DNA from 2 places in the Streptomyces sp. NPDC055025 genome. Region 1 is predicted to be linked to the other one. Evidence: riboswitches for the same ligand, from Rfam matches in the RefSeq annotation. Region 1 holds a riboswitch; the other holds the start of a gene.
What was found. Region 1 has a riboswitch for glycine ahead of gcvP (aminomethyl-transferring glycine dehydrogenase). Riboswitches for the same ligand answer to the same signal wherever they lie in the genome.
Positions count from the first base shown of each region.

Region 2: linked by a shared signal. The riboswitch ahead of gcvT (glycine cleavage system aminomethyltransferase GcvT) and the one ahead of gcvP (aminomethyl-transferring glycine dehydrogenase) in region 1 are both predicted to bind glycine.

Region 1 is NZ_JBSGVS010000102.1:2,580-18,243, reverse strand. It holds gene ACWGDX_RS37175 (DUF881 domain-containing protein) at 1-667, shown strand, start outside; gene ACWGDX_RS37170 (small basic family protein) at 664-996, shown strand; gene ACWGDX_RS37165 (DUF881 domain-containing protein) at 1,002-1,811, shown strand; gene ACWGDX_RS37160 (FHA domain-containing protein) at 1,960-2,781, shown strand; gene ftsR (transcriptional regulator FtsR) at 2,798-3,538, shown strand; gene ACWGDX_RS37150 (bifunctional nuclease family protein) at 3,592-4,065, shown strand; gene ACWGDX_RS37145 (MerR family transcriptional regulator) at 4,248-4,817, shown strand; gene ACWGDX_RS37140 (DNA polymerase IV) at 4,910-6,382, shown strand; gene ACWGDX_RS37135 (PRC-barrel domain-containing protein) at 6,370-6,774, opposite strand; glycine riboswitch at 6,886-6,983, shown strand; gene gcvP (aminomethyl-transferring glycine dehydrogenase) at 7,161-10,052, shown strand; gene ACWGDX_RS37125 (DUF5999 family protein) at 10,201-10,407, opposite strand; gene ACWGDX_RS37120 (hypothetical protein) at 10,724-11,332, opposite strand; gene ACWGDX_RS37115 (glutamate--cysteine ligase) at 11,835-13,358, shown strand; gene ACWGDX_RS37110 (substrate-binding domain-containing protein) at 13,527-15,383, opposite strand; gene ACWGDX_RS37105 (CPBP family intramembrane glutamic endopeptidase) at 15,496-15,664, shown strand, end outside.
Region 2 is NZ_JBSGVS010000056.1:44,347-60,010, forward strand. It holds gene mnmA (tRNA 2-thiouridine(34) synthase MnmA) at 1-139, opposite strand, end outside; gene ACWGDX_RS29330 (N-acetylmuramoyl-L-alanine amidase) at 201-920, shown strand; gene ACWGDX_RS29335 (cysteine desulfurase family protein) at 1,081-2,244, opposite strand; gene ACWGDX_RS29340 (thioesterase family protein) at 2,470-3,312, opposite strand; gene ACWGDX_RS29345 (ABC transporter ATP-binding protein) at 3,518-4,687, opposite strand; gene ACWGDX_RS29350 (ABC transporter ATP-binding protein) at 4,684-5,799, opposite strand; gene ACWGDX_RS29355 (ABC transporter permease) at 5,796-6,806, opposite strand; gene ACWGDX_RS29360 (ABC transporter substrate-binding protein) at 6,949-8,718, opposite strand; gene ACWGDX_RS29365 (ABC transporter permease) at 8,763-9,761, opposite strand; gene ACWGDX_RS29370 (enhanced serine sensitivity protein SseB C-terminal domain-containing protein) at 10,146-10,931, opposite strand; gene ACWGDX_RS29375 (enhanced serine sensitivity protein SseB) at 11,187-11,921, opposite strand; gene ACWGDX_RS29380 (AAA family ATPase) at 12,030-12,704, opposite strand; glycine riboswitch at 12,879-12,976, shown strand; gene gcvT (glycine cleavage system aminomethyltransferase GcvT) at 13,124-14,263, shown strand; gene gcvH (glycine cleavage system protein GcvH) at 14,508-14,885, shown strand; gene glyA (serine hydroxymethyltransferase) at 14,919-15,664, shown strand, end outside.

The DNA of each region.
Region 1 (15,664 bases):
GCGCGAGGAGCTGATCGACCGTATCGACGCGGAGACCGCGGCGGCCGACGAGCTGGAGAAGTCGGTCGAGAAGCTCCGCATCGACGTGGGGGCGCGCCAGCGAGCCGCCCTGCGCGCTCATGGTGGCGACACCGGTGGGACGGCCGGCCTGCTGGCGGGTGCGACGCCGGTGCGCGGTCCCGGGGTGAAGCTCGTGGTCGACGACGCCGAGGAGTCGGGTTCGGGCGGCGGCGGACCGCGCGGGAGCAGCGGCTTCTCCGACACGGGCCGGGTGCGCGACCGGGACATGCAGCGAGTCGTCAACGGCCTGTGGGAATCGGGCGCGGAAGCGATCGCCATCAATGACCAGCGGCTCACGGCGCTGTCCGCGATCCGGGCCGCCGGTGACGCCGTACTGGTCGACAACAGGCCGCTGGTCCCGCCGTACACGGTGCTCGCGGTGGGGGACGGGAAGAGGCTGAGCACCGCGTTCCAGGACAGTGCCGATGGGCGGTATCTGCGTTCGTTGCAGCAGAACTTCGACATCCGCACCAGCATCTCCGATCAGGAGGAGGTGCGTCTTCCTGCCGCGCCGAGCCTGATCGTACGTACAGCAGAGCCGGGGACCACCGACGCCGGGAAGGGCGACGGGCGGGGCACGGCAGATACCGGGAAGGGCACATCGTGATCGCCGTACTGGGCCTCGTCGTGGGAGTCGTGGTCGGACTGTTGGTCCGGCCCGAGGTACCGGCGGTGGTCGAGCCCTATCTGCCGATCGCCGTCGTCGCGGCCCTGGACGCCGTCTTCGGCGGTCTGCGGGCCATGCTCGACGGGATCTTCGTGGACAAGGTGTTCGTGGTCTCCTTCCTGTCGAACGTGGTGGTGGCCGCGCTCATCGTCTTCCTCGGCGACAAGCTGGGCGTGGGCGCGCAGTTGTCCACGGGTGTGGTCGTCGTGTTCGGTATCCGGATCTTCTCCAACGCTGCCGCGATCCGCCGGCATGTTTTCCGGGCGTGAGGCCGATGAGCAGCGTGGAGACACCCAGGAACGAAGACGGTACCGCCGGTACGGCCGGTGGTACGGGGCTCCCGCCGGAGGGCGGGCCCCAACAGCTCACCGGCCGGCAGCGGTTGGCGGCGGGACTGTGGCCGCCGCGCGTCACCCGGGCCCAACTCATCGTCGCCGTCCTGCTGTTCGTCCTCGGACTCGGACTCGCCATCCAGGTCAGGTCGAACAACGACGACAGCGCGCTGCGGGGCGCCCGCCAGGAGGACCTGGTGCGCATCCTGGACGAGCTGGACGACCGTACCCAGCGGCTGGAGGACGAGAAGCAGCGGCTGGACGACCAGCGCACCGAGCTGGAGAACAGCTCGGACCAGGCCGAGGAGGCCCGTAAGCAGACGCTGGAGAAGGAGCAGCAGCTCGGCATCCTGGCCGGCACGGCCGCGGCCCAGGGGCCCGGGATCACGCTGACGATCAGCGATCCGAGCGGCACGGTCGCGCCGGACATGCTGCTCGACGCGATCCAGGAGCTGCGGGCTGCGGGCGCGGAGGCCATCCAGGTCGACGGGGTGCGCGTGGTCGCGGATACATACTTCTCGGGTACGGGTGGTGACGTCCAGGTGGACGGCAGGCCGGTGACGGCCCCGTACGAGTTCGAGGTCATCGGCAAGCCGCAGGATCTGGAACCCGCCCTCAACATTCCGGGCGGGGTGGTCCAGACCCTGGAGAAGGAGCAGGCCACGGCCACGGTGACGCGGGCTGAGAAGATCGTTGTGGACGCCTTGCGACCGGCGAAGCGGCCTGACTACGCTCGGTCGTCGTCGGGGTGACCCGGTGGTGCATGGCGGCTGTCGGACGCGGGCATGAGCTTGCGGGGGGTCGGCGCACGATCAGCGTGGTGTGTGGTGGAAACTGTCCGGTGGATACGGACGTTGTCAAGATGTCCGGGTCGGCAGGTGTGTTCATTCAGGGTTCGTCCTGCCCCACGGGCGGGTCTGTTTCGGTCAAGGGGAATCGCCCGTGAAGTTGTTTGGGAAGTTGTTCGGCAAGAGCGCACGCGAGGACGGCGGCGGTTCGGCCCGCCATCGCGCGTCGCGCCAGGGTCAGAGCGAGGAGCAGAGCGGCGAGCGCCCGCTCTTCCGCGACCAGGTGGGCGGTGATTCCACCGGCGCGTCGTCTGTTGACCCCGCAGGTCCCGGCCGCATAGGTTTCGGGCAATCATCTGCCCCGGCGGGGCGGTCGCGGCAGGAGGATCCCACGATGGCGGGCTTGCCGGTCTGTACGAGGTGCGGACACCAGAACGCGGAATCGAGCCGGTTCTGCTCCAACTGCGGTGCGCCGCTGCGGGGCGGGGTGCCCGCCGAGCGCGCCTCGGAGACGACGTCCACGATCTCCATCTCGGGTCTTGAGGCGTACGACTCGGAAGTCACCGGCCAGACCTCGCTGCCGTCGCTCACGCCGGAGGCGCAGGCGGCCGTCGACGCGCTGCCGCTGGGTTCGGCGCTCCTGGTGGTGCGTCGCGGTCCGAATTCGGGCAGCCGCTTCCTGCTGGACAGTGAGCTGACGACGGCCGGCCGTCATCCGCAGAGCGACATCTTCCTTGACGACGTGACCGTGTCACGCCGCCATGTGGAGTTCCGCAGGGGTGCGGACGGCCACTTCACCGTCTCGGACGTGGGCAGCCTGAACGGTACGTACGTCAATCGTGAGCGGATCGATTCGGTCCTGCTGGCGAACGGCGACGAAGTCCAGATCGGCAAGTACCGACTGGTCTTCTACGCGAGCCAGCGGGGCGTGTGACCCTCAGGGAAGGTCCATGCTGCGAACACCGACGGGCGGTGCCGGACACGGCACCGCCCCCACGGGGCACCCGCTGATGAGTATCGGCGTGGTGCTCAGCCGTCTCCGGGAGGAATTCCCCGAGGTCTCCATCTCCAAGATCCGTTTCCTGGAGGCGGAGGGGTTGGTCGAGCCGCGCAGAACGCCCTCCGGCTACCGGAAGTTCAGTCCTGAGGACGTCGAGCGGCTGGCTCAGGTCCTGCGGATGCAGCGGGACCACTATCTTCCGCTGAAGGTCATCCGGGAGCATCTGGACGCCCGTGGCCGCGGCGCGCGGCCGTGCCCCCCGGGGCCGCAGCGGCAGCCGTCCGCGGACACCTTCGGCGAGCCGGAGCCCGAGCGGCCGACGGCGGCCAGGATCGGGCGTGAGGAGCTGCTGGCCGCCGTGGAGGTGGGCGAGAGCAGACTCGACGAGTGGGAGGCCTACGGCCTCATCACTCCGATGCCGGACGGCGCGTACGACGCCGAGTCGGTCACGGTCGCGAGACTTGTCTCGGATCTGGGGAGATTCGGTCTGGAACCGAGGCATCTTCGGGCCATGAAGGCCGCCGCGGAGCGTGAGGCGGGACTGGTCGAACAGGTGGTGGCGCCGCTGCGCCTGCACCGTAATCCGCAGACCAGAGCCCATGCCGAGGCCACCACGAAGGAGCTGGCGGCGCTCTCGGTACGGCTCCACGCGGCCCTCGTCCGGACGGCTCTCGGGGTTCGGCAGCACTGATCACGAGGGAGCCCGACTACCCAAACCTGCCGGGCACGTCCTAGGGTTACTGTGTGAACGAGCTCGACGTTGTGGGTGTCCGGGTGGAAATGCCCTCCAACCAACCGATCGTGCTCCTGCGTGAAGTGGGAGGCGACCGGTACCTCCCCATTTGGATCGGACCTGGGGAGGCGACCGCCATTGCCTTCGCCCAGCAGGGCATGGCCCCGGCGCGGCCGCTGACCCACGATCTCTTCAAGGATGTCCTTGAGGCGGTGGGTCAGGAGCTGACCGAGGTCAGGATCACCGACCTGCGTGAAGGGGTCTTCTACGCGGAGCTGGTCTTCGCCAGCGGTGTCGAGGTGAGCGCCAGGCCGTCCGACGCCATAGCGCTGGCGCTGCGCACGGGTACGCCGATCTACGGCAGTGACGGGGTGCTGGACGACGCCGGTATCGCCATCCCGGACGAGCAGGAGGACGAGGTGGAGAAGTTCCGCGAGTTCCTCGACCAGATCTCGCCGGAGGACTTCGGAACCAACAGTCAGTAGTGGCCGCCGGTGAGTCCAGAGCCGGGCTCCGTCAGCACATTCGGTCAGCCCTTCCCCGAAAAGGGGCACGGGAAACCACTCTCAGGGTGATTATCACTCGGCGTGGCGAGTGTGGCGATCGTTGACGCACCCCGGGTGACTGCCTACCTTCGACAAGGCAGGTCTAGGACGGAGGGGTCGGCGTGAGAAGCAGCGGCGACAGTACGGCGGCGGGCGGTCCGTATCCGCTTCACGGCAGTGCGGCCGACCCCGGTGCGGAGACGGTCGGATACCGCGGCCCGACCGCGTGCGCGGCGGCCGGCATCACCTACCGCCAGTTGGACTACTGGGCCCGTACGGGACTGGTGGAGCCCAGCGTGCGTCCGGCCTACGGATCGGGTACGCAGCGGCTGTACAGCTTCCGCGATGTGGTCGTCCTCAAGATCGTGAAGCGGTTCCTGGACACCGGGGTCGCGCTCCAGAACATCAGGGCGGCCGTCCAGCATCTGCGGGACCGCGGTTTCCAGGATCTGGACCGTATGACGCTCATGAGCGACGGCGCGACCGTCCACGAGTGCTCCTCGCCCGACGAGGTCGTGAGGCTGCTCCAGGGCGGCCAGGGCGTCTTCGGGATCGCCGTGGGCGTGGTGTGGCGGGATGTCCAGGCCGCGCTGTCGCAGCTCCACGGGGAGCGCGTCGACACCGGCGAGACGCTGATCGGTCACAACCCCGCGGACGAGCTGGCGCGGCGGCGCCGGGACCGGGCCGTCTGAGCGCGGGACGCCGGGCCTCGACTCCCGCCGGGAGACTGTCCGGGGCCGCAATCCCCGGCCGATTGTCAGTGGTGTGAGGCAGCATCGGTGGTGTGAGATCCGCGCCGACGATCCTGCATCTGGACATGGATGCCTTCTTCGCCGCCGCCGAGCAGGCGGCGAAGCCGAGTCTGCGCGGAAAACCGGTGGTGGTGGGCGGTCTGGGCCCGCGCGGGGTGGTCTCGACCGCCTCGTACGAGGCACGGCGGTTCGGGGTGCATTCGGCGATGCCGATGGCCCAGGCGAGACGGCTCGCGCCGAACGCGGCGTATCTGGTGCCGCGGTTCTCGCTCTACCGCACGATCAGCGAGCAGGTCATGGAGCTGCTCGGGAGACTCTCGCCGCTGGTGGAGCCGCTGAGTCTGGACGAGGCCTTCGTGGATCTGGAGGCCGGCGGATCGGCCCATGACACGGCCTCGGCGCTGGTGGCCGGTGAGCGGCTGCGGGGGGACATCAGGGCGGCCACCGGCCTCACCGGCTCGGTGGGGCTCGCCGGGTCCAAGATGCTGGCGAAGATCGGCTCGGAGCAGGCCAAGCCCGACGGACTCGTGCTCATCGAGCCCGGTACGGAGCGCGAGTTGCTGGGGCCGATGCCGGTGCGGACGCTGCCCGGGGTGGGGCCCGCGACGGGTGAGCATCTGCGCCGGGCCGGGATGACCACGGTCGCCGAGCTCGCCGAGGCGGGCGAGGACGAACTCGTACGGCTGCTGGGCAAGGCGCACGGCGCCTCGCTGTACCGGATGGCGCTCGGGCACGACGACCGGCCGGTGGTGTCGGAGCGCGAGACCAAGTCCGTGTCGGTCGAGGACACCTTCGACGTCGATCTGCACGACCGGGTGCGGGTGCGCGTGGAGGTGGAGCGGCTCGCGGACCGGTGTGTGCGGCGGCTGCGCGAGGCCGGGCACTCGGGACGGACGGTCGTGCTCAAGGTCCGACGGTACGACTTCTCGACGCTGACCCGTTCGGAGACGCTGCGCGGGCCCACGGACGACCCCGGGGTGGTGCGGGAGGCCGCGGGGCGGCTGCTGGAGTCGGTGGACACGACCGGCGGGGTACGGCTGCTGGGGGTGGGCGTGACGGGCCTCGCGGACTTCACGCAGGAGGATCTCTTCGCCCAGGCCGCCGCGGCCGAGCGGCCCGCCGTCTCCCCTCCCGCCGCCCTGGACGAGCCGGTGGAGCCCGCGGGATCACCGCCGCAGGGGGACGGGAGCGCCCCGGCCCAGGAGCCGGCGGCACCGGCCGAGCGGCGCTTCCCGGCCGGACACGATGTGCGGCACGCCGTGTACGGGGCGGGCTGGGTGCAGGGCAGTGGGCTGCGGCGCGTGACCGTACGGTTCGAGGAACCGGGATCCGCGCCGGGGCGGGTGAAGACGTTCTGGGTCGACGATCCCGAGCTGGCGCTCTCCGAGCCGCTGCCTTTGGTGCCGCTGCCCCTGGTACCGGAGCCGCCGGGATCCGGCCGTCCGGGACAGCCGGAGTCCGGACGGGCGTCCTCGCCCCGGTCGTCCCTGTCTCAGTCGTCCTGACCGGCCAGCCGGCCGAAGTCGCGTTCGGAGTCCCGGTCGGACAGCGACGCGGGCCGCTCCGGTGGTTCCGGCTCCGGCTCGGGCAGGGCGAGACCGTAGTGGTGGTAGAGCTGGAGCTCCTGCTCCGGGGAGAGATGGCGGCCGACGCCGAAGTCGGGGGCGTCCTTGATCAGCGCGCGCTCGAAGGGCACCTGGAGCGCGTCGTCCACCAGTGTGCTGGGTGCGAGGGGGACGAAGGCGTCACGGCTGAAGAGCCCGGTACGGACCGCCGCCCACTCCGGTACCCCGGTGGCGTCGTCCAGGTACACCTCGTCCACCGTGCCGAGCCTGTGGCCATCGCGGTCGAACGCCTTGCGGCCTATCAGACTGCGCGGATCGATATCGGTCTCCACGGTCCCTCCAACTGGTCGCACATGCTCGTAACACTACAAAAGTGCACAAACGGGGCGTCGGCCACTCGACAGTCGTACGGAAGTCCTCGCTGGTAGTCTGGCGATGGCTGCTGACCCCGTGCGGGAGAGTCCTCCGGTGAACCGACCGGAGGCGCCGAAGGAGCAAATCCTCCCCGGAATCTCTCAGGCCCCCGTACCGCGCGGACGAGGTCACTCTGGAAAGCAGGGCGGGCGTCGGACGGCATCCGCTCTCACCGACGGTGAAAGCCGGCCCGCCGCGGGGCGGACCGGTGAAGCTCTCAGGTTGAGATGACAGAGGGGGAGGCCGTCCGGGCACCCGCGTCCTGGTGCCCCTCGTAGGTCGTGTCGGACCAGGAGGCCTCCCGATGACCACCCACCGCATTCCGCTCGCGCAGCTTGAGCGAGGAACCCCCTTCGAACAGCGCCACATAGGGCCCGACGCCGGGGCGCAGGCGAAGATGCTGGCGCAGGTCGGCTACGGCTCGCTCGACGAGCTGACCGCCGCCGCGGTGCCCGACGCGATCAAGAGCGCGGAGGCGCTGAATCTCCCCGGCGCGCGCACCGAGGCCGAGGTCCTCGCCGAACTGCGCACGCTCGCCTCGCGCAACGACGTGGTGGCGCCGATGATCGGACTCGGCTACTACGGCACGTTCACACCGCCGGTGATCCTGCGCAATGTGATGGAGAACCCGGCCTGGTACACCGCGTACACGCCGTACCAGCCGGAGATCTCCCAGGGGCGCCTGGAGGCGCTGCTGAACTTCCAGACCGTCGTCGCCGAGCTGACCGGTCTGCCGACCTCGGGCGCCTCCCTGCTGGACGAGGGCACGGCGGCCGCCGAGGCGATGTCGCTCGCCCGCCGCGTCGGCAAGGTCAAGGGCGGTGTCTTCCTGGTGGACGCCGACGCCCTGCCGCAGACCGTCGCCGTGATCAGGACCCGCGCCGAGCCGACCGGTGTCGAGGTCGTGGTCGCCGATCTGAGCGAGGGCATCCCGGCCGAGGCCGCCGAGCGGGGTGTCTTCGGTGTGCTGATCCAGTACCCGGGCGCCTCCGGTGCCGTACGGGACATCAGGTCCGTCGTCGAGCAGGCGCACGGCCTCGGCGCGATCGTCACCGTCGCCGCCGATCTGCTCGCGCTCACCCTGCTCACCTCGCCCGGTGAACTGGGCGCGGACATCGCGGTCGGCACCACCCAGCGCTTCGGTGTGCCGATGGGCTTCGGCGGACCGCACGCCGGATTCATGGCCGTGCGGGAGAAGTTCGCACGCAGCCTGCCGGGCCGGCTCGTCGGGGTCTCGGTGGACGCCGACGGGAACAAGGCGTACCGGCTGGCGCTCCAGACCCGCGAGCAGCACATCCGCCGGGAGAAGGCCACCAGCAATATCTGCACCGCGCAGGTGCTGCTCGCCGTCATGGCGGGCATGTACGCCGTCTACCACGGCCCGGAGGGGCTGCGCGGCATCGCCAGGCGCACCCACCGGTACGCGGCGCTCCTCGCCGAGGGCCTGCGCGCGGGCGGGGTCGAGATCGTGCACGGCGCGTACTTCGACACCCTCACCGCCCGGGTCCCCGGCCGGGCCGCCGAGGTGGTCGCCGCCGCCCGTGAGGACGGTGTCAATCTCCATCTCGTCGACGCCGACCACATCTCCCTCGCCTGTGACGAGACCACCGGCCGCGCCCAACTGACCGCCGTGTGGACCGCCTTCGGTGTCGACGGCGATCTCGACGCGCTGGACGCGACGACGGAGGACGCCCTGCCCGCGGCGCTGCTGCGCACCGACGCCTATCTGACGCACCCCGTCTTCCACCAGTACCGCTCGGAGACGGCGATGCTGCGCTATCTGCGCAGGCTCGCCGACCGCGACTACGCGCTGGACCGCGGCATGATCCCGCTCGGCTCCTGCACGATGAAGCTGAACGCGACCACCGAGATGGAGCCGGTCACCTGGCCCGAGTTCGGGGCGCTGCACCCCTTCGCGCCGGCCGAGCAGGCCCAGGGCTATCTGACGCTGATCAGGGAGCTGGAGGAGCGGCTCGCCGAGGTCACCGGCTATGACGCGGTGTCCCTCCAGCCCAACGCCGGTTCGCAGGGCGAGCTGGCGGGGCTGCTGGCCGTACGGGCCTACCACCGGGCCAACGGTGACACACAGCGCACCGTCTGTCTCATCCCGTCCTCCGCGCACGGCACCAACGCCGCGAGCGCGGTGATGGCCGGGATGAAGGTCGTCGTCGTCAGGACCCGTGAGGACGGCGACGTCGATGTGGAGGATCTGCACGCCAAGATCGCCCAGCACGGACCCGAACTGGCCGTTCTGATGGTCACCTACCCGTCCACGCACGGGGTGTTCGAGGAGCACATCCGTGACATCTGCGCGGCCGTGCACGACGCGGGCGGCCAGGTGTACGTGGACGGCGCGAACCTCAACGCGCTGGTGGGCCTCGCCAAGCCCGGCAGGTTCGGCTCCGACGTCTCGCATCTCAATCTGCACAAGACGTTCTGCATCCCGCACGGCGGCGGCGGCCCCGGGGTCGGTCCCGTGGGGGTACGGGCGCATCTCGCGCCGTATCTGCCCAACCACCCGCTCCAGCCGGCGGCGGGTCCCGCGACGGGTGTCGGCCCCATCTCCGCGGCTCCCTGGGGCTCGGCCGGCATTCTGCCGATCTCCTGGGCGTACGTACGGCTGATGGGCGGCGAGGGGCTCAAGCGCGCGACCCAGGTCGCCGTGCTGGCCGCCAACTACATCGCCAAGCGGCTGGAGCCCCACTACCCGGTGCTCTACACCGGTCCAGGCGGACTGGTCGCCCATGAGTGCATCGTCGATCTGCGTCCGCTCTCCAAGGCCACCGGTGTCAGCGTCGACGACATCGCGAAGCGGCTGATCGACTACGGCTTCCACGCGCCGACGATGTCCTTCCCGGTGGCGGGCACGCTGATGATCGAGCCCACCGAGAGCGAGGACCTGACCGAGATCGACCGCTTCTGCGAGGCGATGATCGCCATTCGCCGGGAGATCGACAAGGTCGCGTCGGGCGAGTGGCCCGGGGACGACAACCCGCTGCGCAACGCCCCGCACACGGCGGCGGCGCTGGGTGGCGCGTGGGAGCACCCGTACGGCCGTGACGAGGCCGTTTTCCCGGCCGGGGTCTCCGCGGCGGACAAGTACTGGCCGCCGGTCCGCCGGATCGACGGTGCGTACGGCGACCGCAATCTGGTCTGCTCCTGCCCGCCGGTGGACGCGTACGACCAGGGACACTGACGCACGGACGCTGACGGCCCGCGGCGCGGGTGGATGAGGACGGCGCGGGTGCCTCGTCCGTCCGTGTCACACGTCGGGGCCGGTGCGGAGGAGGATCTCCGGGCCGGCCCCACTCATCTCTTGGCGGCCCGGAGGCCGTCCGGCGGTATCAGGCCGCCGTCACGACCTGTTCGGTCCGCAGCGGCCGGTGCGGGGCGATGATCTTCCCGTCCGGCAGCAGTTCACCGGTGTCCTCGAAGAGCAGGACGCCGTTGCACAGCAGACTCCAGCCCTGCTCCGGGTGGTGTGCCATCAGTCGTGCGGCGTCGCGGGCGGCGGAGTCGGCTGTCGGGCAGGCTGGTTGATGCTGGCACATGGGCGAGTTCTTTCGCTGTGTCGTGGTGAGTGTCCTGCGGCTCGATGTGGTCATGGCCGCCCCCCGTATCTGTTTGGTCCAGTCCTAGTGTTGCCCTACAGATGGCAATCCGCAGGGATTTCGCGGCAGCTCTTCCTTCTGCTTAAGGACGTGTCACCCAGCCGGACGGTTCAGTTCAACTGGACTGTCCTTTCGGGTGGTTCAGGGTGACCTGAGATGACTACTCCGCATGGGCAAAAGAGTGCCCCGCGACCGAAGGGGCCGCGGGGCACATAAGCAGGACGCCGAGAACGTACGGAAGAAACGCCGAAGCGTCTCAGGCCGGAGTACGCAGCAATGGGGCCGGAGCGAGTCTCAGTCCGATCATCGGCAGCAACTCCGTCACCCGGTGCGGACGGTGGGCGGCGAAGCCCGGCGGGGCCGGGGCGAGGGGAACCAGGATGTCGGTCGGCGCGGGTGCGCCGGTGGAGGCGTCCGCCTCCGTGTCGCCGTGCAGCCAGAGCGTGAGCATGTACAGCTCGGGGACCGACAGCAGCCTCGGCTGGTAGGCGGTCCCCAGGGTCTCCGCCTGGCGGAGCGCACGCTCCGTGGCGGTGATGTACGGGCCTTCGAAGAAGCGCGAGAAGGCCCAGCCGTCCGCGGTGAGCATGGTGTCGGCGGCGGCGACGGCGTGGTCGCCGCTGTGGATCAGGAACCGCCAGCCCGCCAGTCTGGTCTGCGGTGTGCGGCCCTCGGCGGTGCCCTTGTGGCTTGCCGGGGTGACATGACTGAGCACATGGACGGGAAGCGGCAGTTCGGCGCTCAACGGTCCCTGGACGGACTGGAGAGCGGGGGTGCGGGCATCGCGCACGGCGGTAGGGGAACCGAGTGCCGCGAGAACGCTGCGCAGCGCGGGCGCGGGAGCCGGGGGGACATGCAGCGGCATGGTGGGTTGCCTCTCACTTCTGGAGACAGGGTGATGCGTGAGGTGGAGCGTGGGCGGTGCGGACGTCACTGTCAGCAACCAAGGTCAGAGGTCGGCTCAAGGTCGGGACGTGACCGGACACCGGCTCTCTGCCTCGTGAGCGAAGTTTATACGACACGTGTTCACGGCATGTTTCTGCTAGCTCTCACAGATATTGCGGGCAAGACATATTCCGGTCCATCTTCCTGCGGACTTCCTGTTGATAAACAGTGAAGGCAGGCGCCTGGCCTGGGATTATTCACCCGGTGGGGTCGGCCGAAACTCGCCGCCGTTTTCCCCGGCCCATCGGGCGGCGCAAACGGAACCTGACCGCCATGCCATAGGAATGTGCCGCGCGACTCCCGTAGGCACTCTACCGGTCGCCGGGTGCGCGTGGGGCGTTACGGATCACCCAGTCTGGGCATTATCGATCGTGACGCGAGCGGCGGACGCCGCGGCTGCCCACTCGAGGAGGGACGCTTCGATGGGGGAGAAGGTCGACCCGGACGGTTCCGACCTGTCCGATCGGCGGAAATACCGCAGGAAGCTCCAGCAGTGCCTGGCGGTGCTGGGGCGGCTCCTGGCGGAGGAGAGGTTCGACCGGCCCAAGAATCTCATGGGTCTTGAGATCGAGCTGAATCTGGCGGGCTCCGACGGGATGCCCCGGATGATGAATGGGGAGGTGCTCACACGTATTGCCAGCGGTGATTTCCAGACCGAACTCGGAATGTTCAACATGGAAGTAAACGTAGCGCCGCACCGGCTCTCAGGAAGAGTTTTCGATCAGCTTGCGGAAGAACTGCGCGCCGGTCTCGGATATGCCCACCGGAAAGCGAGCGAAGTCGATGCGGGCATCGTGATGATCGGAATTCTTCCGACGCTCGGCCGGCATGACGTGGTCTCCGCGAATCTCTCGGACGTCCACCGCTACACCCTGCTCAACGATCAGATGGTGGCGGCCAGGGGCGAGGATTTCACCCTGGACATCGAGGGCGTCGAGCGGCTCACATGCACCTCGTCCTCCATCGCTCCCGAAGCCGCCTGCACCTCCGTGCAGTTGCACCTCCAGGTCACGCCCGACCGGTTCGCCGATGTGTGGAACGCGGCGCAGGCGATGGCATCCGTGCAGGTGGCACTGGGTGCCAACGCACCGTTCCTGTTCGGCCGTGAGCTGTGGCGGGAGTCCAGGCCGCCGCTGTTCGAGCAGGCCACCGACACCCGGCCGCCGGAGCTGAAGGCACAGGGGGTGCGCCCCAGGACCTGGTTCGGGGAGCGCTGGATCGAGTCCGCGTACGACCTGTTCGAGGAGAATCTGCGCTACTTCCCGCCCCTGCTGCCGATCTGCGACGACGTGGACCCGCTGCGGGTGCTCGACGAAGGAGGCATGCCGGAGCTCCAGGAACTGACACTGCACAACGGCACGGTCTACCGCTGGAACCGTCCGGTGTACGAAGTCGCCGACGGGGCACCGCATCTGCGGGTGGAGAACCGGGTGCTGCCGGCCGGTCCCACCGTGACCGATGTGATCGCCAACGCGGCCTTCTACTACGGACTGGTGCGCGCGCTCGCCGAGGACGCGCGGCCGGTGTGGAGCAGACTGCCCTTCGCCGAGGCCGCCGCGAACTTCGACACCGCCTGCCGCCATGGCATCGACGCCGAGCTGCGCTGGCCGCGCCCGGGGCGGGCCGCCGGGATCACCACCGTGCCGGTGGTCAAGCTCGTACGCGACGAGCTGCTGCCGCTCGCCGCGGCCGGGCTCGACGCGTGGCAGATCGAGCCCGCGGACCGGGACTTCTATCTGGGGGTCATCGAGGGGCGGTGCAACCGGCGGATGAACGGGGCCTCGTGGCAGGTGGAGACCTTCCACCAGGCGCTGGAGTCCGGTCTGGAGCGGGACGCCGCGCTCGCGGCCACCACCCGCCGTTACGCCGAGCTGATGCACCGAGGGGAGCCGGTGCACACCTGGCCGGTGGGGCTGCCGGCGCCGGCCGTCGGGAGGCCGGGATAGGGCGGGGCGCTAGGGAGGGGGCGTTACGGTACGGGGCGGGCGGAGGTCCGGCGCGGGGGACGGACGGCGGCGGGGCGCTACGGTACGGGGCGGGCGGCGGTCGGGCGCGTGGGGCGGAGGTCCGGCGTGGGGGACGGACGGTGGCGGGCCCGTACCGGCGGGCCGGGCTCAGGACTCGTGGAGGTGGCCGACCGCCATGATCGCCCGCAGGATCACGGCCCGGATGTCGGCGGGGTCGCTCACCTCGTACCCCGCCCCCTCCGCGGCCCCGGCGATCTGGTCGACCTCACGCCGGTCCGCGTCGGGTCCCACGGCGATCGCGATCAGCGGCACCGGGCGTCCCGGATCCACGAGTTTCCTGAGCCGCTCGATCAGTTCGCCGCGGGAGATGCCGTCGTCGTCCTGGTTCGAGCCGTCGGTGAGCAGGACGACCGCGTTGAACTTGCCCCGCACATAGCCCGCCTGGGCCTCCTTGTAGGCGGCCAGGGCCGTGTCGTACAGACCGGTGTCACCGTCCGGGATGGGCTTGAGCGCGGTGATGGCGTCCGAGAGCCGTTCGCGGTGGGTGCGGCCTTTCACCGGGGCGCCGAGCCGGACCGTATCCGTCAGCTTGCGGTAGTCCTTGGAGCCGTCCAGCCGTGTACTGAACTCCCACAGGCCGAACTCGTCCTCGTGTGTGAAGGTGGCGAGCGCTTCGAGCAGCGAGGCCTTGGTGACCTCCATCCTGCTCTGCCCCTTCCGTCCCGGCACGGGCGCCGTCATCGAGGCCGAGGCGTCCACGACCGTCGTCAGCCGGGCGCACTGCACCGTCACCGTCCACAGACCCAGGGCCTGCTGGACCGCTTCGGACGACGGCGGGGCGGTGTCGCCCGCCGCGAACGGCTGCGGGGAGCGCCCGCCCGCCGTACGGACCAGCGCGGCCGGCACCCGCGACTGCGCCGCGTCCGCCACCCGGAAGCCGTGCCGCTCCAGCGTCCGGTACGAGGACTTATCGCCCAGCAGCAGCATGAACCGCATGGCGGCGCGGCTCTGGTCGGTGGTCAGCTCGGTCACATCGACCAGGTTGTACGGATAGTCGAGCGCGGGCGCGCCGTCGGTGGGATAGAAGAGACTGAGATGCGCCGAGCCGTCGCCGGCCGAGTTGTGGGCGTAGGCCGCCTGTTCCGAGAGCAGCACCGCCTCGTTGGGCCGGGGAGCGCTCTTCGCACCGCCCTTCGCACCGCCCGGGTCGTCCCCGGTCGAGTCCTCCCCGGCCGGTTCGTCCCCGGCCGGTTCGTCCCCGGCCGGTTCGTCGCCCGCGAGCGTCCGGAGCACCTGGGCGTCGGTGTCGGAGACGCGCCGGGTCAGTAGTTCGGCGGTGGCGGCGGTCCGGGTGTCACTCTTCGGCGCCTCCTGCCGGGAGGACTCGGAGATGCTGCTGAGCGCGAGCAGACCGGTGGCGCTGCGGGCCGGATCCGCCGACCCGAGGAGCAGCCGGTCCGTCTCGGTCGCCATCGCGGCGATACCGGCCCAGGTGTAGGTCTTCCGGGGCCAGCCCAGCGCCCGCGCCGACGCCGGCACCGCGGCCAGGGTCACCGGTGAGAGGGCCACATTGCCGGCCGGGGTCAGCGCGACGCCGCCGCTGGCGGTCGTGGCGCGGTCCACCCAGACATCGGAGTCGGGCACCCATATCTGGAAGTCGGGGGCGGCGGTGCCGGCCGCGAGCAGGTCCGCCACCTTGTAGTTCTCGCGGGCTTCGACGCGTACGTCGAGACAGCGGCCGTCGGAGGTCACCTGGTCCCGGCGGGCGCGGTCCGCGACGGCGCGCAGGGCCGGGGCGATATCGGGCGAGGCCACCAGATCCACCCGGACCGGAGCGCGGTCACAGGGGCCGGAGAAGGAGAGCAGTCCGCTGCCCACCGCGATCCCGGCCCCCGCCGTCACGGCGAGGACCAGCGAGACGGCGATGGCGACCCGGCGGCGGCGCGGCGAACCGGCCCTGCCCGCTCTCCTCACGGACTGGTGGGGCAAGCTGTGACGTCCCATGGTCCCCGGCCTGTCGTACGCGATCTTCGTACCTGCATTCGAGACCCTAGCGGCACCGCGCGCGGCATGGGGCGGGAATGACGTGGGACGGGATACTCACTTGGAGGCGGGCGTGCAGGCGGAGGCGGGACGGGTGGCCGGGTCTTTTCCCGAGGAGGCCATCTCACGGAGGGCTCTGCGGACCGAGACGGTGCTCGTGCTGGCCCTGTCGCTGGGCGCGAGCGGGGTGTCCGCGCTCATCAGCTTCATCGGCTCGCTGACGAGGCCGGGGGCGCTCAGTG
Region 2 (15,664 bases), on a different contig from region 1:
GCGGATTCGCGGAGAGCGCCAGATGTACTCCGGTGACGTCGTGGCCTGCCTCGGCGGCACGGGCGGCGGCGACGGCGGAGTCCACGCCGCCCGACATGGCGGCGAGCACACGGAGTGGGCGCTGGGGATTCTGAGTCATGGCCTCCCCAGAGTACGGCCCGGCGGGAACCGGAGTCGCCCCGGTTTGCGTTGACGATCACATGGGCGAGAAAACACCGGGCACGGCCAGGGGCAGGGGCGGCGGCGGACGCCATCGCAGGGCCGCGGATTCCGGGGAGATCAATCGCAGGACGGTGCTGATCGGCGGCGCGGCGGCGCTGCTCGGCGGCGGTGTGCTGGCGCACGAGAAGGTCTCGCGGCTGTGGTGGCGGGTGCCGGGCATCGACAAGCCGCGCAAGGAAGGTGAGCTGGATTACGCGTCGGCGCAGTGGGTCGCGGCCTCCCCGGCGAACTGGCGCCGGGCGGACAGGCCCGACGACTATGTGGTGGACCGCGTGGTGATCCATGTCGTCCAGGGCAGCTATCAGGTGGCGCTCAAGGTCTTCCGCGATCCGTCCCATGGCGCCGCCTCGCACTATGTGGTGCGCAAGGACGGCCATGTGGCGCAGATGATCCGCGAGCTGGACGTGGCGTACCACGCGGGCAATCGCGTCTACAACGAGCGGTCGATAGGCATCGAGCACGAGGGATGGGTGGACCGGCGCTCGTCCTTCACGGACGCGATGTACCGCTCTTCGGCGCGGCTGACGGCCGGGATATGCGCGCGGTACGACATCCCCGTGGACCGGGAGCACATCATCGGCCATGTGGAGGTCCCGGGCACGGACCACACGGACCCCGGGCCGTACTGGGACTGGGACCGCTATATGGAGCTGGTGCGGGAGGCGGGCACGGACAGGGAGCGGACGGGCACGGTCTGACACCGGGGCGGTCGGGCCGGCCGGGGCAGGGCAGGGTCAGGACGTGGTCCTGTGCGGCCGCGACAGGTCCTGGCCGAGCGGGCCAGGACCGGGTTGAGCCGGTCGGACCTCGTGCCGCGCCCGGCAGCGACGCGCCACCGGCACCGGCACCGGCACCGGCCTAGCTGAGCCCGGCGCTTCTGGCCCGGTCGACGGCCGGGCCGATGGCCTTCGCCACCGCTTCCACATCCGCCCTGGTCGAGGTGTGGCCGAGGGAGAAGCGCAGGGTGCCCCTGGCCAGATCGGGGTCGCTGCCGGTGGCGAGCAGGACATGGCTCGGCTGCGCCACACCCGCCGTACAGGCCGAGCCCGTCGAGCACTCGATGCCCTGGGCGTCGAGCAGCAGGAGCAGCGAGTCGCCCTCGCAGCCGGGGAAGCTGAAGTGGGCGTTGGCGGGCAGCCGGTGGGCGGGGTCTCCGCCGAGCACGGCATCGGGGACGGCCGCGCGTACGGCCTCGATCAGCTCGTCCCGCAGGGCGCCGATGTCCTGGGCGAACCGCTCGCGCCGTTCGGCGGCGAGCCGGCCCGCGACGGCGAAGGCGGCGATCGCGGGGACGTCGAGGGTGCCCGAGCGCACATGGCGCTCCTGGCCACCGCCGTGCAGTACGGGTACGGGGGTGTACTCACGGCCCAGCAGCAGCGCGCCGATGCCGTACGGGCCGCCGATCTTGTGCCCGGAGACGGTCATCGCGGCGAGCCCCGAGGCACCGAAGTCCAACTCCGTCTGACCGAAGGCCTGGACGGCGTCGGAGTGCAGCGGAATCCCGAACTCCGCGGCCACCTCGGCCAGTTCACGGACCGGCAGAATGGTGCCGATCTCGTTGTTGGCCCACATGACGGTGGCGAGGGCGACATCCCCCGGGTTACGCGCGACGGCCTCGCGCAGTGTCTCCGGCAGCACCCGGCCGTGGGAGTCGACCGCCAGATACTCGACGGTCGCGCCCTCGTGCTCACCGAGCCAGTGCACGGCGTCGAGGACGGCGTGGTGTTCCACGGGACTGGCCAGCACCCTGGTCCTGGCCGGGTCCGCGGCGCGGCGGGACCAGTACAGGCCCTTCACGGCGAGGTTGTCGGCCTCGGTGCCGCCCGAGGTGAGGACCACCTCGCTGGGCCGTGCGCCAAGGGCCTCCGCGAGCGTCTCGCGGGCCTCCTCGACGGTACGGCGGGCCCGGCGGCCGGCGGCATGGAGCGAGGAGGCGTTGCCGGCGAAGCCGAACTGGGCGGTCATCGCCTCGATCGCCTCCGGCAGCATCGGAGTGGTCGCGGCGTGGTCGAGGTAAGCCATGGTGAGCTCGATTCTACGAGTCACGGAAGCCGTACACGCGCCCGGTCCGCACCGGCCGCGCCCCGCACCCCACCGGACCGGCCGCCGGCGCCGCGACCGGACCCCCGGCACGGCACGTCCGGATCCCCGGCCCGCGACACCGAGTTGGCCTCACCCCGAGGAGACCGGCTCCCGCGCCGACGGTGCGCGGGGCCCGCCCGGCCGGGGCCGTGACCCGCCGGGGCGTCAGCCGCGTGGCGCGCGGGCGAGTTGGCGGGACTGGGCCACCAGGCGGTCCGCGCTGTCCCAGATCTCCGCGTCCTCCTCAAGGAAGCCTCCGGCGAGGTTACGGGTGGTGAGGGCGACCCGGAGCGGGCCCGGCGCCGGGCGGCAGCGCACATGGGTGGTCAGTTCGACCGTCGGGGTCCAGCCCTTGAGGCCCATCTCGAACGCGGTCGGCGGCAGCGCGTCCACGACCAGCAGCAGGGCGAGCGGATCGGTGTCACGGCCGTCCGCGAAGCGGAACCAGCCGCGCATCTCGCCCAGCCCGGAGGGAGCGCCGACGGCCCAGCCGGCCGTCCCCGGGTCGAGCCGCAGATCGAGCCGGTCGATCATCGCGAAGTCGCCGGGCGGCGGCGGCCCGTCGGCGGAGCCGACACAGCGCTCCAGCGGTGGGATCTCGGGCGGCTTCGCCGCCGTCCGCACATCGTCGGGCAGCGCGTCCAGATCGCCGTACGAGGCGAGCACCCTGATCCGCTCGACCTCGGAGCCGTCCTCGGCGGTCTGGAAGAGGGACGCCTGGCCGGTGGAGAGCGTACGGCCGGTCCGTATCACCTCCGTACGCACCACGGCGGGGCCGGGGGTCGACGGGGTGAGGTAGTGCGCCGAGACGGCGAACGGGTCCGTGTGCGGCAGGGTGTCGCCGAGCGCGCGGCCGATCAGCGCCAGCAGATAGCCCCCGTTGAGGACGTTCATGATCGTCCATCCCGGGGAGAGCAGCGCGTCGTGGACGCCCGGTTCCCGCCGGGTGAGGGCCGTAGCGCGGTCGAACTCGCTGTCGCCGATGGACGCGATGGATGCCTGTGCCATGGAAGACAACCCTACAAGATGGCTGTACTAAGCAGTAGCTTACAAGGGTTACAGCCGTGAGAACTCCGGCCCCTCCGCTGCACGAACGCGGTGGGGGCGCACATGCCGCCGGCCCCCGGCCCCGTGGGGACCAGGGGCCGGCCGGCCCTGCCTGTCGCGCGCTCCGGTACCCGGGTCGGGCACCCGCGCGCCACCGTGCTGCCAGCTACTCCCCGGCCCCGGCGTCCGGTCCCGCGCCGGCGTCCTTCGGCCCGTCCTCGGTCCCGGTCTCCCCCGACCCGGCCTCGGCGCGCACCTCCACCGTCTCCCGCGCCGTCACCGACACGGTGTCCTGCACGTTCTCCGGGTGGTGGCAGGCCGCCTGGTGGCCCGGCGCCAGCTGGAGCAGCGGAGGCTCGGTCGTCTTGCAGATCTCCGTCGCCTTCCAGCACCGCGTGTGGAAGCGGCAGCCGCTCGGCGGATTGATCGGCGACGGGACATCGCCCTTGAGCAGGATCCGGTCGCTCTTCGCCCCGCGCCTGCTCGGGTCCGGCACCGGCACCGCGGAGAGCAGCGCCTTGGTGTACGGGTGCTTCGGTGACTCGTACAGCGACGCGCGGTCCGCCAGCTCGACGATCTTGCCGAGGTACATCACCGCGATCCGGTCCGAGACATGGCGGATGACCGAGAGGTCGTGCGCGATGATCACATAGGTCAGACCCAGCTCGTCCTGGAGGTCGTCCAGCAGGTTCACGACCTGCGCCTGGATCGACACGTCCAGCGCCGAGACCGGCTCGTCGGCCACGACCAGCTTCGGGTTGAGCGCGAGCGCCCGTGCGATACCGATGCGCTGCCGCTGGCCGCCGGAGAACTCGTGCGGATAGCGGTTGTAGTGCTCGGGGCTGAGGCCCACCAGCTCCAGCAGCCGCTGGACCTCCTTCTTCACACCGCCCTCGGGCTCGATGCCCTGGAGCTTGAAGGGGGTGCCGATGATCCCGCCGACGGTGTGGCGCGGGTTCAGCGAGCCGTACGGGTCCTGGAAGATCATCTGGACGTCACGGCGCATCGGCCGCAGGGCGCCGGCGGACAGATGCGTGATGTCCCGGCCCTCGAACTCGACCTTTCCGCCGGTCGGTTCGAGCAGCCGTGTGATCAGCCGGCCCATCGTCGACTTGCCGCAGCCGGACTCGCCGACCACACCGAGGGTCTCGCCGGGGCGGACGTCGAAGGTCAGCCCGTCGACCGCCTGGACCGCTCCGACCTTGCGCTTGAGCACACCCTTGGTGATCGGGAAGTGCTTGGCCAGGCCGGTGACCTTGAGGAGCGGCTCGGGGCCGGAACCGTCCGGTCCCTGGCCCGCCCCCTGCTCGGGAATCTTCTTGCTCGGATCAGTCACAGCTTCGGCGCAATCTCTTCGGTCCAGATCTGTTCCCGCTCCGCCGGCGACATATGGCAGGCGGAGAAGTGCCCGTCGGTGATCTGCCGCAGCTCAGGACGCTCGGTGCGGGTGATGTTGTCCTTGGGGACGTCGGCGTACGGGCAGCGCGGATGGAAGGCGCAGCCGGACGGGACGTTGATCAGGCTCGGCGGGGTTCCCTTGACCGGCACCAGCCGGTCGGTCTGCTCCCGGTCGATACGCGGCATCGAGCCCAGCAGACCCCAGGTGTAGGGGTGCTGCGGCTGGTAGAAGACCTTCTCCGCGGTCCCGCGCTCGATACAGCGGCCCGCGTACATCACCAGCAGCTCGTCCGCGATCTCGGCGACGACGCCCAGGTCGTGGGTGATGATGACGACCGCCGAGTGGAACTCCTTCTGGAGATCCCGGATGAGGTCGAGGATCTGCGCCTGGACGGTGACGTCCAGGGCGGTCGTCGGCTCGTCGGCTATCAGCAGCTGCGGGTTGTTGACCAGGGCCATCGCGATCATCGCGCGCTGGCGCATACCGCCGGAGAACTGGTGCGGATAGTCGTCGTAGCGCCGCGCGGGCTCGGGGATGCCGACCCGGTCGAGCATCTCGACGGCCCGCTTCTTGGCGGTCTTCTTGTCCACCGCGTTGTGGACGCGGTAGGCCTCCACGATCTGCGCGCCGATGCTGTAGTACGGGTGCAGCGCGGACAGCGGGTCCTGGAAGATCATCGCCATCTTCTGGCCGCGCAGCTTGCGCACACGCTCGGTGCCGGCGCCGATCAGCTCCTCGCCGTCCAGCCAGATCTCACCGGAGATCCTGGCCCGCTCGGAACTGTGCAGCCCCATGATGCCCAGCGAGGTCACGGACTTGCCCGAGCCGGACTCCCCGACGATACCGAGGGTCTGGCCGGCCTTCAGATCGAAGCTGACGCCGTCGACCGACTTCACCAGACCGTCGTCGGTGTCGAAGTGGATCCGCAGATCGCGTACGGAGAGGAACTTGTCGGCGGCGCCCCCGGCGGAACCCGTACCCGCGCCCGCACCCGTCGTACCCGTACCCGTGGCGGCCTGGTCCGCGTCGGTCTTCTGTACGTCGCTCATGAGAGCCTCACCCGGGGGTCGATCGCGGCGTACACAAGGTCCACCAGCAGGTTGCAGACAACGATGAAGAAGGCGGCGACCAGTGTCACGCCCATCACGATGGGCAGGTCGCTCTGCTTCACGCCCAGGATGGCGTAGGCGCCCATGCCCTGGAAGGAGAAGACGTTCTCGGTGATGACCGCGCCGCCGAGCAGCAGCGCGAAGTCCATGCCGAAGATGGTGACGAGCGGGGTCAGCGCCGCGCGCAGACCGTGCTTGACGACCACCCGGCTCTCCCGCAGCCCCTTCGCCCGCGCGGTTCTGATGTAGTCCTCGCCCATCGTCTCCAGCATTCCCGCGCGGGTGAGCCGTGCGTAGAGCGCCGAGTAGAGGAAGGCGAGCGTGCACCAGGGAAGGATCAGATTCCACGCCCACTCACCGGGATTCTCGGTGAACGGTACGAAGTGGAGGCCGTCCCAGATCGTCCAGTGGAAGCTGAACAGGGCGAGGGAGACGAGACCGGTGAAGAACATGGGCAGCGAGACACCGGCCAGGGCGACGCCCATGGCCAGCCGGTCGAAGATCGATCCCCGCTTGAGCGCGGAGAGCACACCGATCGCGACACCGGAGATCACCCAGAGGACCGCCGCGCCGACGGCGAGCGACAGGGTCACCGGCACGCGCTCGAGTATCTGGGGCCAGATCTCGACATGTGTCTTGAACGAGTAGCCGAAGCAGGGCACATGGCAGATCGAGGGGTTGGGGCCGAAGTTGTACTCGGCTCCGACCACGATGGCCTTGATGAAGTGCCAGTACTGCAGGTAGAGAGGCTGGTCGAGCCCCAGGTTCTTCTTGACAGCGGCGATGGCGTCCGGGGTGGGACTCTTGCCGATGTACTGGGCGGCCAGCGAGTCGGTCGTCTGCCCGCCGAGGCGGGGCACAAGGAAGAAGATCGCGAACGTGACTGCGCTGACCACCAGCAGCAGCAACACCGCGGCGAAGACGCGTCGGATGATGTACGCAGCCACAGCCGTTTGGTGCCGGGCCGTCCTGACGGGGTACGCCAGGACGGCCCGGCACCTTCACCTGCCTTTCGGGGGGGTGCTGTTTTGATGTACAGGTGTTACAGGTGTTACGGGGTGGCACCGGTCCCTCCCGGTGCCACCGGTGTCACTTGGTCGAGGTCAGCAGCGTGTAGTCGTACATGCCGAGGTACGCCTCGGTGACCGTGACATTGCCCGCGGAGGCGGGACGGTAGAGCAGGTTCTTGCGGTAGAACAGCGGGACGACCGAGGCGTTCTCCATGACGAGCTGGTCGACATTGCCCCAGGCGGCCTGACGGGCGGCCGGGTCAACGGTGCCGATGCCGTCCGACAGCGCCTTGTTGATCTTCGGGTCGTTCAGCTCCATCAGGTTCGTGCCACCGGAGGGCTTGATGGCCGAACCGTTCACGATCTGGTCGAGGAAGCCGAATCCACTGGGCCAGTCGGCACCCCAGGCCATCATCATCAGGCCCGCGTTGTTCTTGTGGACCCAGGCCGGCACACCGGCGAAGTCCGTGAAGTACTTGTCGGACGGGAACGTCTTGATGTCCGCCGTGATCCCGACCTTCTTCAGGCTCTCCTGGATCTGGGTGGCGACGGTGACCTCGTCGGGACGGTCCGCGCGGGCCGTCAGCGTGGTCTTGAAGCCGCCCGGCTTGCCACAGGCGGTCAGCGCGGCCTTGGCCTTGGCCTCGTCACCCTTGTTGCCCGGGGTCGCGTACAGGTCGAACTTCTTGTAACCGCTCACCGACGGCGGGATCAGCGTGCTGGCCGGGTCACCCTTGACCGAACCACCGATGGAGTTGACCGCACCGGCCTTGTCCACCGCGTACTGCACGGCCTTGCGGCAGTCGACGTTGTCGAACGGCTTCACGTTGACGTTCATCGCCATGTACTGGAGCGCGCCCGCGTACGGGTTGTCCGTCTTGGCCTTCTCGTCGGCCTTGACGAGCACCTTCGGCTGGGTCTTGGACTGGAGCCCGGTGCCACCGGCGTCCGCCGTGATCGTGTCGTTGAGCAGGTGCTCGTCGATCGTGGTGGCGTTGATGTTGAGCTTCAGCTCGATCTTGTCCGGCAGCGCCTTGCGGATCGGGTCGCTGGCCTGGTCCCACTCGGGGTTGCGGGAGAGCGTCGCACCGCTGCTCTCGCTGTACGAGTCGAACTTGTACGGGCCGGAGGACACGATGTTCTGGACGTACTCGGCACCCTTGTCGGCCGCCTGCGGAACCGGGGCGGTCTGCGAGAAGGTGGCCAGGTAGTCCATGTCCGCGAACGGCTTGTTCAGCTTGAACGTGATCGTGTAGTCGTCCGGGGTCTCGATCGACTTCAGACCCTCGGGGGACTTGTCCTTGTAGGGACCCTTGTACTTGTCGCCGCCCACGAGGTACGACTTGAAGTACGTCGGACCGTTGGAGAGGGCCTCGGGCGCGAAGTTGCTGCGCTCGATCGCGTACTTGACGTCCTTCGAGGTGACCTCGGTGCCGTCCTGGAACTTCACGCCCTTGCGGAGCGTGTACGTCCAGGTCTTGGCGTCGGGGCTGGCCTTGCCGAGCGAGGTCGCGAGGTCGGGGACGACCTCCAGACCTTCCTTGCCGGCGGCCGGCTTGAAGGTGACCAGGGTACGGCCGTACAGGCGGGAGAAGTTCTGCACCCAGCCGTAGTACGTGTTGCCCGGGTCCAGGGAGTCCGGGCCGCTGGAGTGCTCGAAGACGACCGTCCCCCCCTTCTTGTCGGTCGAGTTGACGATGCTCGACATCGCGGCATCGGCCTTGGCGCTGCCGCCCCCGCCGCCCTTGTTGCCGTCACTGTCGTTCTTGTCGGAGCTGCCGCAGGCACTCGCACCGAGCGCCATGGCCAGCGTCACGGCGATGGCCGCTGCCGTCTTTCTGCTGTTCATCCTGAGGAAAGCCCCCTCGATTGACCGATGCGGCAGGGCCGCTATTACTTGCCACGGGGGTCGAGTGCGTCACGCAGCCCGTCCCCCAGCAGATTGAAAGCCAGCACGGTGATGAAGATCGCCATGCCGGGGATGATCATGAACATCGGGTCGACCTGGTAGAGGTCGACCGCGGTGGACAGCATGCCGCCCCATGAAGCCTGTGGCGGAGCGATACCCACACCCAGGAAGCTCAGGGAAGCCTCGAAGAGGATGTTGGTGGGGATGAGCAGGGTGGAGTACACGAGGATCGGCGCGACCAGGTTCGGCAGCAGCTCCCGGAACAGGATGAACGGTCCCCGCGCACCCAGCGACCGGGCCGCCTCCACGAACTCCCGCTCACGCAGGCTGAGCGTCTGCGCGCGCACGATCCGGCCGATGTACGGCCAGCTGAAGAAGCCGATCACGAAGATCAGTACGGCGATACGGAGCGGAAGCCCCTCAAGACCGAAGGCGTTGCCCTGGAGCGACGCCGAGATCGAGATCGCGAAAAGCAGTAGCGGGAAGGCGAGGAAGGTGTCCATCATGCGGCTGATGGCGCTGTCCACCCAGCCGCCGTAGAAACCTGCCACGACGCCCATCACGACGCCGATGACGACCGAGAGCAACGTCGATCCGGCCGCGACCACCAGGGAGACCCATGAGCCCTCGATGATACGGGCCAGGATGTCACGCCCGGTCTGCGGTTCGACGCCCAGCGGGTGATCCCAGCTCATACCGCCGAAGCCCCCCTTGGGCGCCAGCAGGGTGGGATCGACCAGATCCTGGTTGAAGGCGTTGGGGTCGAGACCGAACACCGCCTGGATCGGTTTGGACAGTACGGCGACAAGAACCAGCAGGATCACGATGACGCCGCCCGCTACGGCGACCTTGTCCCGCTTGAAACGCGTCCACGCGATCCGGCCGAGCGAACGGCCTTCGATCTGCTTGCCCCCGGCGCCCTCCAGGACCGCTTCCGGCTGCGCTGTCGCCGCCGACCCGGTGGTCTCGATAGGTGCCGTCATTGCGCTGGAGACCCCTCTCGGCCGACGGTGGCCGGCCCATGACCGCCGCTGTAGCGGCACTTTCACATCACATGACGCACGTGGTCTCCCTGTGGCGGGAACTGCTTCTGTCAGCGCATCGCACACTAGGCCGAGACCACCTGCTCCCCGGAGTCTTCAACCACTTCGCGATCACCCGCCAGCCCCAACGGGGAATGTTTGCTCAAACGTGATGCGGGTAGAGGTGTTCCGTTATCCGGACGGCACGCTCGTCTCAGCGGACCAACTCGGTCACTATTCCACCAGATCGGACATACGACTCAACTCGTCCGATCTACGGCGGAATCGGAGCATCCGTATCGTGCGCGGCAGGTCGTCCGGCGGACGCGGGGGACGCCCGGGGGCTCAGTAGGCGTGGGAAGCGGGCGGCGGATAGCCGTATCCGGAGGTCGGCGCCGGCCCCGCGTGCGCCTCGCGGTCGTAGAACGGGCGGGAATTGGCCCGCAGCCACATCGTCACCGGGTCGTACTCGTCGGACATCGCCACCGTCGACACCGGCAGTCCGTCCGGGACCGCCGTGATCGACTGCCGCATCATCGCGCGTACGGAGTCGACGGACGCCGGGCTCGTGTCGTACAGATCGAGGCCGATCGTCAGATACGGCACCCCGAGCGCCGGCTGCACCCAGGCGCGGCGCAGCGAGCGGACCGCGGGGGTGCGGTGGGCGTTCTGCGTGAGCAGGGCGTAGAACTGCGGAAGCGCGATGGCCGGTTCGGAGAGCCGCAGCGGTCCCGCGGGCATCCGCTCCAGCCCGGTGGCGATCCGCCGCAGATCGAGCCAGGGGATGCCGATCCCGCCGCCGGGCGCGTGCGGGTTGAGCCAGATGCCCCAGCGGTCGGGGTAGAGCGCGCGGGCGATGTCACGGCCGGTGACCACCTCGTGCGCGCGGGTCCAGCCGCTGACGGCGAGCTCCTGGGCGGAGGTGACGCACGGGGCGTACCCGAGCCCGTCGACCTCCATGTTGCCGTACTGGGAGTCCGGTGAGCCGGCCCGGCCGTGCCAGAGCAGCATCCAGACGCTGTCGTCGGCGAGAGCCTGGAGGAGCGCCTCGTACGCGTCGTAGCGTCCTGGCGTCACCTGGCGCAGCATCTGCTCGACCTGCCCGGCCGCCGCGGTGCCTGACGCGCTCACTGTGGGTCCCGCCCCTCTTCGATCCACCATTCGGCCAGCACCCCCGGAGCCCGTCGGCCCCTGTGCGGGAGGGCCCGTACCGGCACACGGGGGCCCAGCCATCAAACCAGCTTAGGGGGCCGCCCTGACACACCCTTGACGCCCGGTGCGCTCCCCGCCGGCGACCGGACGGGGCCTGCGCTCCGTCCGGGGTGACCGCTCCTCGCGTATCGCGTATCGCGCCTCTCGTACCCGCGACCGCCGCGGCCGACGCCTCTACGCGCGCTGGTAGAACGGCCGCACCTTCGCCAGGAGATAGTCGCCCACCGGGTCCTGGGCCACATCCAGCAGGATCAGATTGACGGGCCAGCCCACCCCTACCCGCCCCAGCGCGCGCCCGAGCGCGTCCAGCGGCGCGTTGCGGTCGGCGCTCTCCCAGGACGAGAGCTGTACGCCGATGAAGAGCGCCGGGGAGTCCCCCTCGACGCTGGCGAGCGCGCGGCGGGCCGAGAGCACCACACCGGATGTCTCGAACTCCTCCGCGGCGGCGGAGAGGAAGTCGACCGGGTCCTCCTGCCAGTCCGGCTGGAAGAGCCTGACCCGGGCGCCGCTCGCCTGTCCGTCGAGCGCGGTCCGTCCCGCCCGGCACAGCTCGGCGACGGCCGGCGGCGGCAGCGGCAGTCCGACCATGCCGCCCGGGTTGACCGCGATACCGAGCTGCGGGGGCAGGCCCCGGGCGAAATCACGGGCCGGCGCCACGGTGAAGGGCATATGGGCGCCGACGCACTGGAGGAACTGCTGCTGGGAGCTGAAGACCGGGACATAGGGCGCGCCCTCTATCTCCAGGGTCGGCAGATCGAGACCGGGGCTGTCCGGCCCCCCGCCGTTGGGCAGCGGCACCCAGACCTCGCTGCGTCCGAGCACCTCCACCAGCCGTCCGCCCGCCCCCCGGCTGCCGAGCGAGGCGGCGAGCACCTCTTCCAGCTCATTGCCCGGCCATGCAGTGTTCACAGTCGCTTCCTCCACCCTCGTGCCTGCCGCAGCACCCTAACGCCGCAGGCGGGGGCCCGTACCCGCGTGTGCGGCGGTCACCGCGCCGTCACGGGCCGGGCTTCGGGGTCAGGGGCCGGGCTTCGGGGGGAAGACGATCCGGTCCAGCGCTCCCGCCGCGTCCCTGTCCAGGAGCACCGCCGTGGCACAGCCCTTGGGCAGCCGGCCCGACTCGGCGCCGACCAGCAGACGGCGGACCGCCCTGCGATGGCGGGCGAACGCGTAGCCGGAAACCCCGCGACCGCGCTCCCGCTGGCCCTCGCGGGCCACCTCCGGTGCCACGTCCAGCAGGACGAGATGGAGCCCGCGGCCCCGTCTGCGGGCCTCGCGGGCCAGCCAGCGCCGTACCCATCTCTGCGTACCGCAGTCGTGCACGACCACGCTCTCGCCGGAGCGGAGCGCGCGCCGCAGTCCCGCGTAATGCGCTATACGGACGAGCGGGCGGTAGACGGCATAGGGGAGGCTGCCCGGCAGTCTGCGCTCCCAGCGGTCCCTGGCGTCCTGCGAGTCGATCCCGCCGCCCGCGGCGGCCCGCCGGATCAGGGTGGACTTGCCGCTGCCCGGCAGCCCGGAGACCACCACCAGATCCCCGGCGGTGAAGACCAGGGACTCCGGCACCCGGCCCCGCCGCCCCCGTAGATCCCGTACGACCGCCACGGGCCGCGCCACGGCTTCCCGGTCGGACACCCCCTGCTGCGCCGGCACCCCCGCGGTCGTCACATATGCCCCCGCCCTCTGCGACATGTTCGCCGTCCCCCTGTCAGCTCAGTCGGTCTGGCCCATGAACCTTGCCCACAAAGTGTAAAGAAATGGTAATGCGCCACAAGCTTTTCACGCCGTCCGGCAAGTTGCGGGCCAGGCGCTCCGAACCACCCGGATGCGTGCGATGATGTGCCCGCCAACTGCATACCGGCCGTTTGAATCCGCGCGGGAGAGTCCCGGTCACCGTGTGCACCGGGCGCCGAAGGAGCAAGTTCCTCCCTTGAATCTCTCAGGCCCCGTACCGCGTGGATGAGGCAGATCTGAAAAGCGGGCCGCTGTGCGGCGGCCCCACCCAAGGTGCAAGTCATGACCCCTGACACGGGTGGTCGTGGTGAACCTCTCAGGTTCCGATGACAGATGGGGAGGACCGTCCTCGTCGTCATGCCCTGGGAGCCACTCCGATGAATCACGCCCCGCCGAGCAGTACCCCCCGTACGACCGCTCTCGACGCCGTGCACCGCGCGCTGGGCGCGACCATGACCGACTTCGCGGGCTGGGACATGCCGCTGCGGTACGGCAGCGAGCGCGACGAGCACAACGCCGTACGGACCAGGGCCGGGCTCTTCGATCTCTCGCACATGGGCGAGATCACCGTCTCGGGACCCGCCGCCGGTCGGCTGCTCGACTACGCGCTGGTCGGCGACATCGGCGCCGTCGCCGTGGGCCGCGCGCGCTACACCATGATCTGCCGGGAGGACGGCGGAATCCTGGACGACCTGATCGTCTACCGCCTCGGCGAGGACGAGTTCCTGGTCGTCGCCAACGCCTCCAACGCCCAGACCGTGCTGGACGCGCTGACCGCACGCGCGGACGGCTTCGACGCCGAGGTGCGCGACGACCGTGACGCGTACGCGCTGCTGGCCGTCCAGGGGCCGCGGTCCCCGGGCATCCTCAAGTCGCTGACCGACGCCGATCTGGACGGGCTCAAGTACTACGCGGGTCTGCCGGGCACCGTGGCCGGTGTCCCCGCCCTGATCGCCCGGACGGGCTACACCGGCGAGGACGGTTTCGAGCTGTTCGTCGAGCCCAGGCACGCGGAGACGCTGTGGCGGGCGCTGACCGAGGCGGGCGAGGGCGTCGGTCTGGTGCCGTGCGGGCTCTCCTGCCGCGACACCCTCCGGCTGGAGGCCGGGATGCCGCTGTACGGGAACGAGCTGACCACCGGTCTCACCCCGTTCGACGCGGGCCTCGGCCGGGTCGTGAAGTTCGGGAAGACGTCGAACGAGGGCGCCTTCGTCGGACGCGAGGCCCTGGAGGCGGCGGCCGAGCGTGCCGCGAGCGCGCCGCCCCGCAAGCTGGTCGGTCTGGTCGCCGAGGGCCGCCGGGTCCCCCGGGCGGGCTATCAGGTCGTCGCCGGCGGCGTGGTCGTCGGCGAGGTCACCTCGGGCGCTCCCTCCCCCACCCTGGGCAGGCCCATCGCCATGGCGTACGTCGACGCCTCGTACGCCGGGCCGCAGACGCCGGGCGTCGGGGTCGACATCCGGGGCACCCACGAGCCGTACGAGGTCGTGGCGCTGCCTTTCTACAAGCGCCAGAAGTGATACGGACGACTTCGGAGTCCCGCCTTCCCTGGGCGCCCCGGTGCCGTCCTCCCGGGTCCCGGAGCGGTCCCGGTACCGTCCCTGGACCGCTCCGGAGCCGTCCAGGGACCGCCTCGGAGCCGTCCCGGTGCGGGTGCCGGAGCCGCCCGGCCGTATCCCGTTCCGTCTCGCTCCTTCTCGTTCCGTCTCGTTCCGCAAGACAGCCGTTCCGCACCACTCCCCCGCGTACAGGAGAATTCAGGTCATGAGCAACCCCCAGCAGCTCCGCTACACCAAGGAGCACGAGTGGCTGACGGACCCCGAGGACGGGGTGTCGACGGTCGGGATCACCGAGTACGCGGCCAACGCCCTCGGCGATGTCGTGTTCGCCCAGCTCCCGGAGGTCGGTGACACGGTGACCGCGGGCGAGTCCTGCGGGGAGCTGGAGTCGACCAAGTCGGTCAGCGATCTCTACGCCCCGGTGACCGGTGAGGTCACCGAGACGAACCAGAACGTGGTGGACGACCCCTCACTGGTGAACTCCGCTCCGTTCGAAGGCGGCTGGCTGTTCAAGGTACGCGTGGCGCAAGAGCCGTCCGATCTGCTCACCGCCGACGAGTACCGAGACTTTTCCGGCAACTGACCTGCTCCGGCCACTGACACCCCAGGGACTGTGATGTCTTCGAAGTCGCTTCTGAACTCCTCACTCCATGAGCTCGACCCGGACGTCGCCGCCGCGGTCGACGCCGAGCTCCACCGCCAGCAGTCCACGCTCGAAATGATCGCCTCGGAGAACTTCGCCCCGGTCGCGGTCATGGAGGCGCAGGGCTCCGTCCTGACCAACAAGTACGCCGAGGGCTACCCCGGCCGTCGCTACTACGGCGGCTGCGAGCATGTCGATGTGGTCGAGCAGATCGCCATCGACCGGGTGAAGGCGCTGTTCGGCGCCGAGCACGCGAACGTACAGCCGCACTCGGGCGCGCAGGCGAACGCGGCGGCGATGTTCGCGCTGCTCTCCCCCGGCGACACGATCATGGGTCTGAACCTCGCCCACGGCGGGCACCTCACCCATGGCATGAGGATCAACTTCTCCGGCAAGCTCTACAACGTCGTCGCCTACCACGTCGACGGCGAGACCGGCCAGATCGACATGGCCGAGGTCGAGCGGCTCGCCAAGGAGTCCCGTCCGAAGCTGATCGTGGCCGGCTGGTCGGCGTACCCCCGTCAGCTCGACTTCGCGGCGTTCCGCCGGATCGCGGACGAGGTCGGCGCGTATCTGATGGTCGACATGGCGCACTTCGCCGGTCTGGTCGCGGCGGGGCTGCACCCCAACCCGGTGCCGCACGCGCATGTCGTCACCACGACCACGCACAAGACCCTGGGCGGCCCGCGCGGGGGTGTGATCCTCTCCACCAAGGAGCT